One region of the Priestia sp. 179-F W1.4 NHS genome, then DNA from elsewhere that is predicted to be linked to it. Evidence: riboswitches for the same ligand, from Rfam matches in the RefSeq annotation. Region 1 holds a riboswitch; the other holds the start of a gene.

Region 1 (6,460 bases):
TTTAACCGTTTCTACATATAGTGAACTATGAAGGGTAGAAGGGTGATGGGCATGAAAAGGTGGAAACTCACGCTGCAGGTTGCTGCTACGTATGTAGGAACCGTTGTAGGAGCCGGTTTTGCAACAGGCAAGGAAATTGTTCAATTTTTTACACAGTACGGCGAACTTGGAATGGTTGGAATTTTGGTCAGCGGCTTGTTTTTTATTTGGCTAGGTTCGAAAATGATGCTGCTTTCGCACGCAATTGGGGCTTCTTCTTATCAGCAGCTTAATACATATTTATTTGGTGATGTACTTGGAAAAGCGGTAAACGGTGTAATGATCGTCATTTTATTTGGAGTAACTTCAGTCATGCTGGCGAGTACGGGGGCAATAGGAAAAGAACAGTTCGGGCTGTGGCCTCCTGTTGGGATGATTTGTACAATTGTTTTAACTTATATATTTATCGCAAGAGGAATTAACGGTATTTTAATGGTTAATTCTCTTGTTGTGCCGATGATGCTTTCATTTGCTTTTATCATCTTTGTGCCAAATGTCAGCTATTTCTCACTGATTCAAACGAAGCCAGACTTAACGCTCGTCACACAGTGGAAGTGGGCGGTTAGTCCCTTTTTATATATTTCCCTAAATCTAGCTTTGGCTCAGGCCGTTTTAGTTCCATTAGGAAGCTCCGTGAAAGATAAGAGCGTGATCAAAAAAGGGGCCATAATAGGAGGATGTGTACTTACGTTTATGCTTGTTTCTACTCATCTTGCCCTTTCCAATTTGCCTTATTCATTTCAACTTGATATTCCTATGAGTGCCGTTGTTAAAAATATCTCAGCGTGGGTGAATGTTTTATTTACGGTAGTTGTGTTAGGCGAGATTTTTACTACATTGATTGGAAATGTATTTGGAATCGCTAAACAGCTTCAATCATTTCTTCCCCTGAATGACAAACAAGCTTTTGCGTTTATTATCTTGGCATGCTTTATTATCGGGCAATTTGGATATGCTCAGCTTCTTGAGTTTTTGTATCCGATATTTGGCTATATTGGACTAGCTTTTATATGGATGCTATGTATTAAAAAAGAAAAAATAAGCTAAAAGCTGGATTTTGAAGAGCAGATGTGAAAAAACGAAGTTAAATGATGTGACAAGTCGATTTTACTTTGCTATAATGTAAAACAAATAAGACTCTAGCAGTCGAATATATTATCCTTCGGGGTCGGGTGTAAGTCCCAACCGGCGGTGATAAAGCATATGCTTTTAAGCCCGTGACCCGTTTTCATACGATGTATGTTAGCGGTGGATCTAGTTAAAATCTAGAGCCGACAGTAAAAGTCTGGATGGGAGAAGGATCAGGAAGCACAGTTGTTTTTTTGTGTTGTATTAATAAGGGACAGGTTTGCCTTTTTTAAAGCTACCCTTGTTTTCATACACAAAACATAACTGTTTATTTCGTATACAATTAGCGGAATTTTGCATAGATAAAACTGATTCAGCTCAGCCGACCCCTTGGACATTTGTTCAAGGGGCTTTTTTATTTTCAGTGGTTGGGGGAAAGATAAATATGAAAAAAAAGCAGCTGCTATTTCAAAACGGCATAAGAAGTTGGAATAGCGCCAAAGCAGGTGAAGAAAATGTTCACAGGTATTATTGAAGAAATTGGAAAAATAAAACGGATTCAAAAGGCTACAGAAGCAATTGTTCTTACGATTGATGCGAAGACCGTGTTAGAAGATGTGAACTTAGGGGACAGTATTTCAGTTAACGGCGTTTGTTTAACCGTAACGGCTTACTCTCAAAATGAATTTACGGTCGACGTCATGCCGGAGACGATTAAAGCAAGTACCCTGCAGCTTCTAACCATTGGATCACGTGTTAACTTAGAACGGGCGATGGCTGCAAATGGCCGGTTTGGAGGACATTTCGTCAGCGGACACGTTGATGGAATTGGAACCATTGTAAGCAAAACACGTAAAGGAAATGCCTTTTATTATGAAATTCAAGTCGATCCTGAACTTCGTGAATTTATGATGTTAAAAGGATCTGTTTCCGTAGACGGAACAAGTCTTACTATTTTTGATGTCAGCAACCAATCATTTACTATTTCTCTTATTCCTCATACGGTGCTTCACACAGTCGTGGGAGACAAACAGCGAGGAGACAAGGTGAATATTGAATGCGATATGTTAGCTAAATATATGCATCAGATGATGACAAATAAGTCAACTCCTGGCGCCTCGAATCGTTCAGGTAATATGAAGGATTTATTGCAGCAGCATGGTTTTACAAATTAACAGTGAGGTGAAAGAGATGTTTCATAAAGTAGAAGAAGCCATTGAAGAGTTAAAAAAGGGAAAAGTGGTTATTGTATGCGATGATGAAGATCGAGAAAACGAAGGAGATTTTATTGCATTAGCCGAAAAAACGACGCCTGAGGTTATTAACTTTATGGCTACTCATGGAAGAGGATTAATTTGTACACCTGTTAATGAAGAAATTGCGCATAAATTGAATCTTCACCCGATGGTAGCGAACAATACGGATGTACATGGAACAGCATTTACAGTAAGTATTGACCATATTTCAAGTACAACAGGTATCAGTGCATACGAACGTTCTGCTACCGTTATGGCTCTTGTAAATGAAGCAACGGTAGCAAGTGATTTCCAACGACCAGGACACATTTTTCCGTTGATTGCAAAAGACGGGGGCGTTCTGCAGCGTGCGGGTCATACAGAGGCCGCTGTTGATTTAGCCTTGTTAGCAGGAGGAAAGCCTGCGGGTGTTATTTGTGAAATCATGAATGAAGATGGAACAATGGCACGCGTACCGGATTTAACAAAGATTGCAGAGCAATTTGATTTAAAAATGATTACAATAAAAGATTTGATTGCCTACCGCCGCAAACATGACCAGCTGATTAGCCGTGAAGTAGAAGTAAGCTTACCTACGGCATTTGGTGATTTTAAGGCTGTAGGATATACAAATAAACTTGATAATAAAGAACATGTTGCTCTTATCAAGGGTGATATTGATCATAATAGCCCCGTTCTCGTGCGGGTTCACTCCGAGTGCTTGACTGGAGATGTGTTTGGCTCTGAGCGCTGTGACTGCGGTCCTCAGCTTCACGCAGCTCTTACGCAAATTGAAGAAGAAGGACGCGGCATTCTGCTGTATATGCGTCAAGAGGGCAGAGGTATTGGCTTATTAAATAAGCTAAGAGCATATAAGCTGCAGGAAGAAGGATACGATACCGTAGAAGCGAATGAAAAACTCGGGTTTGCTGCGGATTTACGAGAGTATGGAATCGGTGCTCAAATCTTAAAGGACCTTGGAGTCAAACAAATGAAGCTTTTAACGAACAATCCTCGCAAAATTACTGGGCTAAAAGGTTACGACCTTGAAGTGGTAGAGAGAGTGCCTCTTCAAATGCCGGCAGTGGATGCCAATAAAAAATACTTAGATACCAAAGCTAAAAAACTAGGTCACTTATTACATTTATAAGTTTACACTTTTTTTCGTTATAACAAATGAAGCTAATTCATGAAAAGAAATGTAAATAACTATATATTACTACTAGCAGGAGGAACAAGAGATGAATCATTTATATGAAGGAAATTTAGTTGGCACAGGATTAAAAATTGGAATCGTGGTAGGGCGTTTTAATGAATTTATTACAGGGCGTTTACTTAGTGGAGCAGAAGATGCGCTTAAACGTCACGGCGTAGCTGATGAAGATGTAGACGTGGCTTGGGTACCGGGCGCTTATGAAATTCCATTAATCGCTAAAAAATTAGCTGAATCTAAAAAATATGACGCGGTTATTACGCTAGGAACGGTTATTCGAGGAGCTACTCCACACTTTGATTTTGTATGTAATGAAGTAGCAAAAGGCGTTGCATCTCAAAGCTTACAAACAGGCGTACCAATTATCTTTGGTGTATTAACAACTGAAACAATTGAGCAAGCAATTGAACGTGCAGGAACAAAAGCAGGAAACAAAGGATGGGAAGCTGCAGCATCAGCTATCGAAATGGCCAACCTTTCAAAAATGATTGAAGGATAATAGAGGGTATTCTAGTTTTTGTAAGCTAAAGAGTTAAAAGAGGCTGAAACAAAAGTATGGTAGTTGAAAGAAGATCCGAACGATGAATCGTTCGGATTTTTTCATGGTTAGGGTTACATTACAACGTAGGTTTCCTGTATGTAGGCTTCTAACTGTTGAGTGGAGAGCAGGGCGAAGGCTCCTGTAGGGAAAGCGAAGCCTTGCAGGGAAATCACCTGCAGTGCAGCAAGCGATCCATACTATCTCATGTATCCGATTTGTTCGCCTTTAGATTGGATTGATGTAGTATGTCTCAATCTCTTTTGAATAGAAGCTAGCTATGTATAATTTAGCTAAAACGTCTTACTCTAAGTAATAATTAGGTCGTAAAAGGGAGACGTCTATGCCTCATTATACTGCTTTTTTTGCATTGATTATTATCAGCACAGCCGTTTTGCTTACAGTATTCATACGTAAAAAAGATAAAAAGCTAGTCGTTTTGCTTTTTTTTATCATTGGAATGGCTTATGTACTAGAGTATGTTGTATTTGTGTTGTTTGAAAGTTACGAGTACGATCCTGATTTTATGACCAATGAATATTTTGATAATTTGTTTGGGTCCTTAACTTCTCAAACGTTTGCTTTTCCAATCATGGCTATGGTGGTAGCTGCTTATCAATTAAAATTCCGCTATATTTTAATCATTTCCGCTATGTTTATGGGGATTGAAGAATTATTTTTACACTGGGATATTTATACACATCACTGGTGGAAAACAATTTATACAGGCGTTTTAATGACTATAGGCTTTAGTATTTCAAAGATTTGGTATGTATGGCTAACAGAACGGTATATGACATTTGTGCATTATGCTACATTTTTTCTGGGAATGCTCGCCATTACTTCTACTATTATGTTTCTGCTGTTAGCATACTTTCATAATAATTGGTTTTATACGGGATGGTTTGCGTCGGTTACTCATGATTCGGTAAATGCAACGATGATTTATGTTTGTATTGTTACGATTCTCCTCGTTTGGAGTGTAGTCAAAGAATTTTTTATTGGAGCTGGGATCATTATAGCGGGGCTGCGTATAGTAGATATTTTGCTGATTCACTATGGGATTTTGCTGGTATCTATTACCACTTCACTTGTTCTTTTTACGCTTTTACAAGCGGGTATATTCATTCTGAGCGTTATGCTTCAACGTTTTATTATGAAAAATTGTTATGGGACGAGTAAAAAAGACGTTGCGTTTCCAGCGAAGAACTACTAAGATAATACGTAACTCAAATAGTTTAGTTCAATAATATTTGAAACAAAGAAAAATGAATTGACGGTTATACGTATTATTTGTAAGATAGGAAAGCAAATAATAGAAAGCCGAAACAGGGGAGTGAAGGATTCGTGAAAGAGTCCTTTTTTGTAGAAAAGGTACTTAATAATAATGTATTAATTGCTAAACACCTTACCTATGATGAAGTTGTGCTAATTGGGAAAGGAATAGGGTTCAATAAGAAAAAAGGCGATGAAATCGATGCAAAAGCTGTGGAAAAAATGTTTTTGCTAAAGAGTGAAGAAGAGCAAGAACAGTACAAGCAGCTTTTAGCTCAGGTGGATGAAGATGTAATTGAAATGATGAATGATATTGTAACGCATATTCAAAAACGCGTTAGTATCCCTTTGAATGAGCATATACACATTTCATTGACAGATCATATCGCCTTTGCGATAAAACGTTTTCAGCAGGGGATGGGTCTTAAAAATCCATTTTTACTTGAAACAAAAGCCTTATATCCAGAGGAATATACGATCGCATCTGAAGTGGTAGAAATCATTAGTCGTAAAATAGGCGTGCAGCTTCCGGTAGGAGAGATTGGTTTTATCGCGCTTCATATCCATAGTGCGCTGACTGAAAAAAACCTGTTAGAAGTGAATCAAGACTCGCAGCTTATTCAAACGATTATTAATGTGATTGAAGAATCGCTTCATCTGCAGGTAGACAAAGAATCTGTACACTATATGAGGTTGATTCGTCATTTGCATTTTGCCATTGATCGAGTAAAAACAGGAGAAAAAATAGAAGAGCCAAAAAAAATTGCTTTGCTATTGAAAGAAGAATATCCTCTGTGTTACAATGTGTCTTGGAAAGTGATAAAAGTAATGCAGCAAGCGTTACATTTACCTGTGTATGAAGCAGAAGCAGTTTACTTAACGATGCATTTGCAGCGACTTATAACAAAAACGGATTTATAAAATCATTTCAATACGTGTTACTGATACGATCAGGCATGAGTGAGAAATGAAGCGATGTGTAATTGGATGAGTATATCCATTTGTCGTTTCTTTTTCCTCATGCCTTTTTTTGTTATAAGAAAGCGCAATCATTGAAGACTTCGCCTCATAGCACCGGAAAATGTAATGAGT
Region 2 (6,460 bases), on a different contig from region 1:
GCTTTTTTTCTGCAGCTGTACAGTATAAAAATAAAGGGAGACGGTGAGCAATAGAAACATCAAATGCCCTATGTTACCTAACAAAAATGAGAAAAATTCGCTAAACGTCGTAAAAAAACCGCTTTGAAATATGAAAAAAAAGTAGCTAATAACAGCCGTTAAGCTGGCTAAAAACAAAAGCTTCCATCTTTTCTCTTTAGCTTTCAGCTTATTAACCGTCTCTTTTCTTTTGATAACGCTCGCTAATATATATTGAAGTGTTTCATCGCTTTCAAAGTCTATCAACTTGTTTTCCAACATTCCACCCCCTCGTATGCTAGTACAACATATGAGTGAATATAAAAGATTATGTGGATAACACTGAAAATAATGGCTGTTTCCTTAACCTTTACTGCATGAGTTCTTCTGACTGTGAAGATTTCCCTTTTGACTTTCGTATCTGCAGGCCTAATAAAAAATCAATGAGAAAATGAGTAAAAATCGTGACATACAAATTTTCAGTCCACCAAAACAGCAACCCTATTAAAAAGCTTAAAACCACAACCGAAATAAATAGAAACCACTTTTTTAAATATCGAATGTGAACGAATGCAAATACGATACTCGCCCAAAAAAGGCCAAACTGAACTTGTATAACCCCTCGAAATAATATTTCTTCTGAACATGCAACGATTAGGCAAATAAGGGCTAGATGAGGAATGGAACGATTAGCAAATAAACGTTCATTAATCCCTCCGTCATCATATAAATGCTCGGGTACACATTTCATTAGAAGCATATCTCCTCCTACTACCAAGAGAGCTGTACCTCCCCCGTACAATAAAATAGAAGCCCAATCCAGCTCAAAAAACTGTAAAAAGGAATGCCACGAATCAAATGTGAAAAAACCGATGCCTAAAGCAATAAAGCAGATGAGCAGCTGCGTTACATATAAATTTTTAACCAGCTCTGCATCCGTCATGGATGAAATAAGCTCTTGCTGTGACTTTGCCATTATATCTCTCCTTGACGAAGCAAACGAGCTAATTCTAATTCCCAGCCTTGAAATGTCCATTGCTCTTGCTCACCATTTGTTTTTTTATAGGCTTCTAAATCCAATCCGCAGCAATCGCAACAATTCTGAAGCTCTGATTTTCCCAGCTCATTGAAATAGCCAAGCAGCACCTGACGACGGCATTCTTTTGCCTCAATAAACTCCTTCATCGCACGATACTTGTCATGTTTGTTTCGAAGACGTTTATTTACAGCTGCAACAATCGTTTCATGCAGCGATTCAGGGATTTTCCTAGGTTCAACATGTTCATTTTCCACTACATTTTCTCTGTACAAATAATAACGAATAAATCGCCAATGTGTTTCTTGAATACCCACTGTATAAAGAAAATGAGACTCTACTTGTTTTAAAGGAATGGCCTGATCATGATTTCGTAAATACGACAGGCAGTATAAGATGATATCTGAAGAAGGAAGCTCAATTTCAAGTAAAGAATGAGCAAAATCATCGTCTCCTTCAGCATAAAGTAAAATCGCAATACTGTTTTGCTGATCGCGTCCACTTCTTCCAATTTCCTGTACGTATGCTTCTAGCTGCGTAGGTGTATGAAAATGAATAACAAAGCGAACATTCGATTTATTAACCCCCATTCCAAATGCACTTGTGCAGCAAATGATATCAAGCTGGTTTTCTAAAAATTGCTGTTGAACAAGCATTCTTTCATTCGGTTCCATTCCCCCATGGTAATACTGCACTCGCTGTATCCCATTTTCCTTTAGAAGCTGTGTTAATGCTTCTGTCCAAGATCGGCTGGAACAATAGATAATTCCTGGACTTTGCAGTTCACTAACGTACATCAGCAACTTCTCTTTTTTCTCTTCAATACTTGCAACAAAATCAACTTTCATCGCAATATTACTTCGATTCATGGAATAGATGTGCTCGTTGACAGCAGGCAGCGATAAGTAGCGCTTAATATCTTCTACTACTTCCTTAGTCGCAGTTCCTGTTAGTGCCAGACATAGCGGACTGCCAAGTTCCTTCCATATATCTCCTAACTGAAGATAATCCAAACGGAAATCATGTCCCCACTGAGAAATACAGTGCGCCTCGTCCACAACGAAAAGGCCTACCTTTGCCTGTTTTAATGCTTCTACCACAACAGCGTTTTGCAAAATTTCAGGAGATGCATAAATAAAACGATAAAAAGCTAAATCTTTTAGCGCCCGTCTTTTTTCTTCTTGTTGTAGGAAACTATTTAAGGCAATAACTCTCTTTTCTCCACTTGCCTTTAGTTGTTGAACTTGATCTTCCATCAGTGAAATTAAAGGAGATACAATCAGCACCGGTCGGTTCAACACATAAGCGGGGAGCTGATAGCACAGTGATTTCCCTGTTCCTGTAGGAAGAACCGCTAACACATTATGACCTGTTAAAATATCTTGAATAATCTCTTTTTGTCCTAGTCGAAATTGGCTATAGCCAAATTGTTTCTGTAGAAGTTGTTCTATCTTCACATCAAACACCACTTTTTTTAGTATCAGGTAAAATGTTTTGCTAATACGAGACGAATCTGAAAATAGGTAACGTCGTCTTTTACTTCTTCCTTTATCGCCTTTAATTTATTTGTACGCAAACTTTCAAAAGCCGAGATAATTTCTTCCTGCTGCTTAGGCGATACGTATGCATCGATTGAAAAAGATGGAACAAACAGAGCTAATTCTGCAATATGATCTTCAATTGTACTTTCTTTTAAACGCCTTATATAAGCAATTTCTTCAAGCGTCTTTCCTTTTTGAAGCCAGCTATACGTTTTTAACGTCGAGCTTGTCAAAGGCAATTCTAAATATAGATCATGCAAAAAAGAAGAAAGTACATGAAAGCTTTCATTATTTTGACTCACTTTTTCAATGATATGATGAATAACCCCTAAAAGTTGAATATGCACATAATGCTCATCGAGTTCATATTGATATGCTAACTGATTTTTTGTAAAGCCTACTCTTTCGTATCCAGTCAGTTGCAAAACAAAAAGAGACGCATCCCGTTCCGTACAATCTTTCAAGCACGTTCGGAGCTCTTTGAATAGCTCGGCGGCTAACTCTTGACGCGTTTGCTTTTGAGACATAATATACGTTTTGACCCATTGAATGACCTCAGGATTTTTGGAAATGGGTAAAAACCCTTTTTGAAAATACTGTAGGTTTGATAAGGTCTGAATGAACAAAGTGATTCTTGCTAAAAATAATTGAGTACTGCTTGCGAATTTCCATCCGTCTAAAGCTGGATGAAAGGGCCGAGCCGTCAGTTCATCTTCAAGGCGTGTTCGTCCCTTATCTGTCATCACATACTTTTGATTTTCAGTTTCTTCGATATACTGCTGTTCTTTTAAATATGCAACGCAGGTTTCAAAAGACCGTTTATCTAAGTAAAAAAATGACTGAAAAAGAAAAGAGATTCCAAAAATTTTTCCGTCTTGAATTGTTTGCGCTGACTTTTTACCTGTTAATAAATGATAAATACCATAGGCGGTTCGCTCACCTTTTAACTGTTTTATACAAAATAAAATGCTAACTTGAATATAATTCAAAGGTGTCAACTTCCTTTCTCATTCATTGTACCAAAAGTGACCAATAGCATGTGAGATAAAGGCTTTTTAGCTCTTTCCTTTATGTATCAAAACGTTTGGATAAGTGAAGAAACCTTGATTTGATAAGCATTCTCAGTGACTTTTCTATTGAAAAGTTTTATAAATCATTTTACAATGAATAAGGAGAAATTTCACTCTTGATTCGCGAAGAGATTATATAATGAGAAATTTTCGAACACTTTACAGGAGGTCTTGTTATGCCAAAATATACAATTGTTGATAAAGATACTTGCATCGCATGCGGCGCTTGCGGAGCAGCAGCACCAGACATTTATGATTATGATGATGAAGGTATTGCATTCGTAACATTAGATGATAACCAAGGTGTAGTAGAAATTCCAGAAGATCTAGAAGATGATATGATGGATGCAATGGAAGGCTGCCCTACGGATTCAATTCGCGTAGCGGATGAAAAATTCGAAGGCGATGCTAATAAATTCGAATAAGTATTGAACAAACCTGTAGTATAGTACATGCTGCAGGTTTTTTTATATATAAAAATCGCTCTCCCCGGGAGAGCGATTGAATTAAACAGCAACGCGGCGCGTGATCCATTGCTTCATTTTTGAAAACAATAAGACAAAAATAACCCCTGTTGCTGCTCCTTTTATTAAGTTAAACGGCAAAATACCTGCAACGATATATTGACGCGCTTGTTCACTAGACATTTCTGGCGATTGTAAGAAGATTGTATACGCTGGTAAAAAGACATAATAATTTAAGACAGCCATGAGTACCGTCATTACAACCGTACCCGTAACCAAACCTATCGTTACGCCTTTAGCTGTTTTAAATCGACGGAACATATATGATACAGGAAGAACGAACAGTAAACCAGCTACAAAGTTCGCCACTTGACCAACCGGAACCCCTGTAGCACTTCCTTGAATTAAATAATTCAATAAATTTTTTATTCCTTCTACTATAACAGCAGCCATAGGTCCAAATACAAGTGCTGCTACGAGTGCAGGAATTTCGCTAAAATCAATTGTTAAAAACGGAGGTAATCCAGGAATCGGAAAATTAATCATCATTAAAATGTAAGCAATACTGCTTAACATTCCTAGTATAACCAGCTTTTGAGTTTTCTTACTTTGTTGCATCTTGCCTCTCTCCTTCTTTGTGATCCACTCTTCAAAGAAGAAAGGTTCAACTTCATATCCCCACGCAAAAACCTCTCAACAAATGATTCGTTGAGAGGAGACATGGCAGGCATATTTAATAAACGTTCATCACATTAGGTTTTGAACGCTGAACCTCCACCTTCTCCCATCCAGACTGTACTGTCGGCTTTGGAATTTCACCAAATCTGCTCGTATGTATTACATATAAGCTCGCGGGCTCAAAACAATTTGTTTTTTTACCGCCGGTCGGGAATTTCACCCTGCCCCGAAGATAGACCAATATTTAATTATGAATTTATTATATGTTATCTCGAATTAAAAGTAAATAAAGAAGTTTTTTTAATTCCTATTAAATTGATGTCTTTTATAAACTTCATTACTGTTTTATATGTAAAATAAGGAAATAAGTGCATAACCAACAGCATTATGACATATTTATAGTTTCAATTTTACGTTTACAATTGTGTATTTGATAACTAATTGTAAAGTTTAAAAAATATAATTGACAGAATTTTTTTAACATGGTAAATTATCAAATATTTGATGATAGTAAAATCCAAGGGAGATGTTCACGTCATGTATAACGTATTAGTAGCTGATTCAATTAGCAATGAAGGTCTTGCTCCACTACTTGAAGCTCCTCATGTGAATCTTACGCGAAAAAAAGTTGAAGAAGTTGAGAATGATTTGCATACGTACGATGCGCTTTTAGTACGGAGTGCTACGACGGTTACAGAGGATTTGCTGGCAAAAATGCCGAATTTAAAAATTGTTGCTCGCGCTGGAGTAGGTGTCGATAATATTGATATTGAAGCCTCAACCAAACGAGGGGTTGTCGTTATTAACGCGCCGAACGGAAATACCATTTCAACGGCGGAACATACATTTGCTATGATGGCTAGCTTGTTTCGGCATATCCCCCAAGGAAATGCTTCAGTAAAAGCGCGCGAATGGAACCGCTCAGCATTTGTTGGAACAGAGCTTAATCGCAAACACCTGGGCATTATCGGATTTGGACGAATTGGCTCAGAGCTTGCTAAACGCGCAAAAGCCTTCAATATGAGCGTTCACGTTTACGATCCTTTTTTAACCTCTTCCCGAGCTGAAAAGCTAGGCGTAGAACTATTATCCCTGGATGAATTACTAGCAGCAGCGGATGTAATTACCGTACACACTCCGCTTACGAAAGAAACCAAGGGATTGCTCAATCATGAAACATTAGCCAAAACAAAGAAGGGTGTATTTTTATTAAACTGCGCACGCGGCGGGATCATTGATGAAAAAGCCTTAGTTCATTATTTAGAAATTGGCCATGTTCAAGGTGCAGCTATTGACGTATTTGAAGTTGAACCGCCGATTGATAACCCTTTGTTACATTTTGATCAAGTTATTACAACTCCCCATTTAGGAGCTTCTACAAAAGAAGCCCAGCTTAACGTTGCTGAAGACGTGGCACATGACGTTCTGCGTTTTCTAGAAGGTAATCCTGTAAGTTCATCCATTAATTTACCAACGCTTTCTAAAGAAGTTTTTGAAAAAATTCAGCCGTTTACGAGCCTTACTAAACAAATGGGAGCTATTTTATCTCAATGCATGCGAGAACCCGTTCAGCATATCTCGATCTCCTACGGAGGTACAGTGACGGATTTAGAAACCACTTATATTACACGGAGCTTGTTATCAGGCTTTTTA

The links. Region 1 has a riboswitch for FMN ahead of ribE (riboflavin synthase). Riboswitches for the same ligand answer to the same signal wherever they lie in the genome.
Region 2: another riboswitch for FMN. It lies ahead of ACH0CI_RS02685 (ECF transporter S component); the one in region 1 lies ahead of ribE (riboflavin synthase).

Annotation. Positions count from the first base shown of each region.
Region 1 covers NZ_JBIQFF010000002.1:452,274-458,733, reverse strand. Annotated here, with positions in the region: gene ACH0CI_RS12850 (YkvI family membrane protein) at 52-1,086, shown strand; FMN riboswitch at 1,194-1,344, shown strand; gene ribE (riboflavin synthase) at 1,623-2,282, shown strand; gene ACH0CI_RS12840 (bifunctional 3,4-dihydroxy-2-butanone-4-phosphate synthase/GTP cyclohydrolase II) at 2,299-3,492, shown strand; gene ribH (6,7-dimethyl-8-ribityllumazine synthase) at 3,584-4,054, shown strand; gene ACH0CI_RS12830 (hypothetical protein) at 4,437-5,309, shown strand; gene glcT (glucose PTS transporter transcription antiterminator GlcT) at 5,441-6,289, shown strand.
Region 2 covers NZ_JBIQFF010000001.1:520,745-527,204, reverse strand. Annotated here, with positions in the region: gene ACH0CI_RS02710 (DUF2663 family protein) at 1-300, opposite strand, end outside; gene ACH0CI_RS02705 (CPBP family intramembrane glutamic endopeptidase) at 389-994, opposite strand; gene ACH0CI_RS02700 (RecQ family ATP-dependent DNA helicase) at 994-2,511, opposite strand; gene ACH0CI_RS02695 (YpbB family protein) at 2,535-3,584, opposite strand; gene ACH0CI_RS02690 (ferredoxin) at 3,842-4,090, shown strand; gene ACH0CI_RS02685 (ECF transporter S component) at 4,172-4,747, opposite strand; FMN riboswitch at 4,902-5,045, opposite strand; gene serA (phosphoglycerate dehydrogenase) at 5,345-6,460, shown strand, end outside.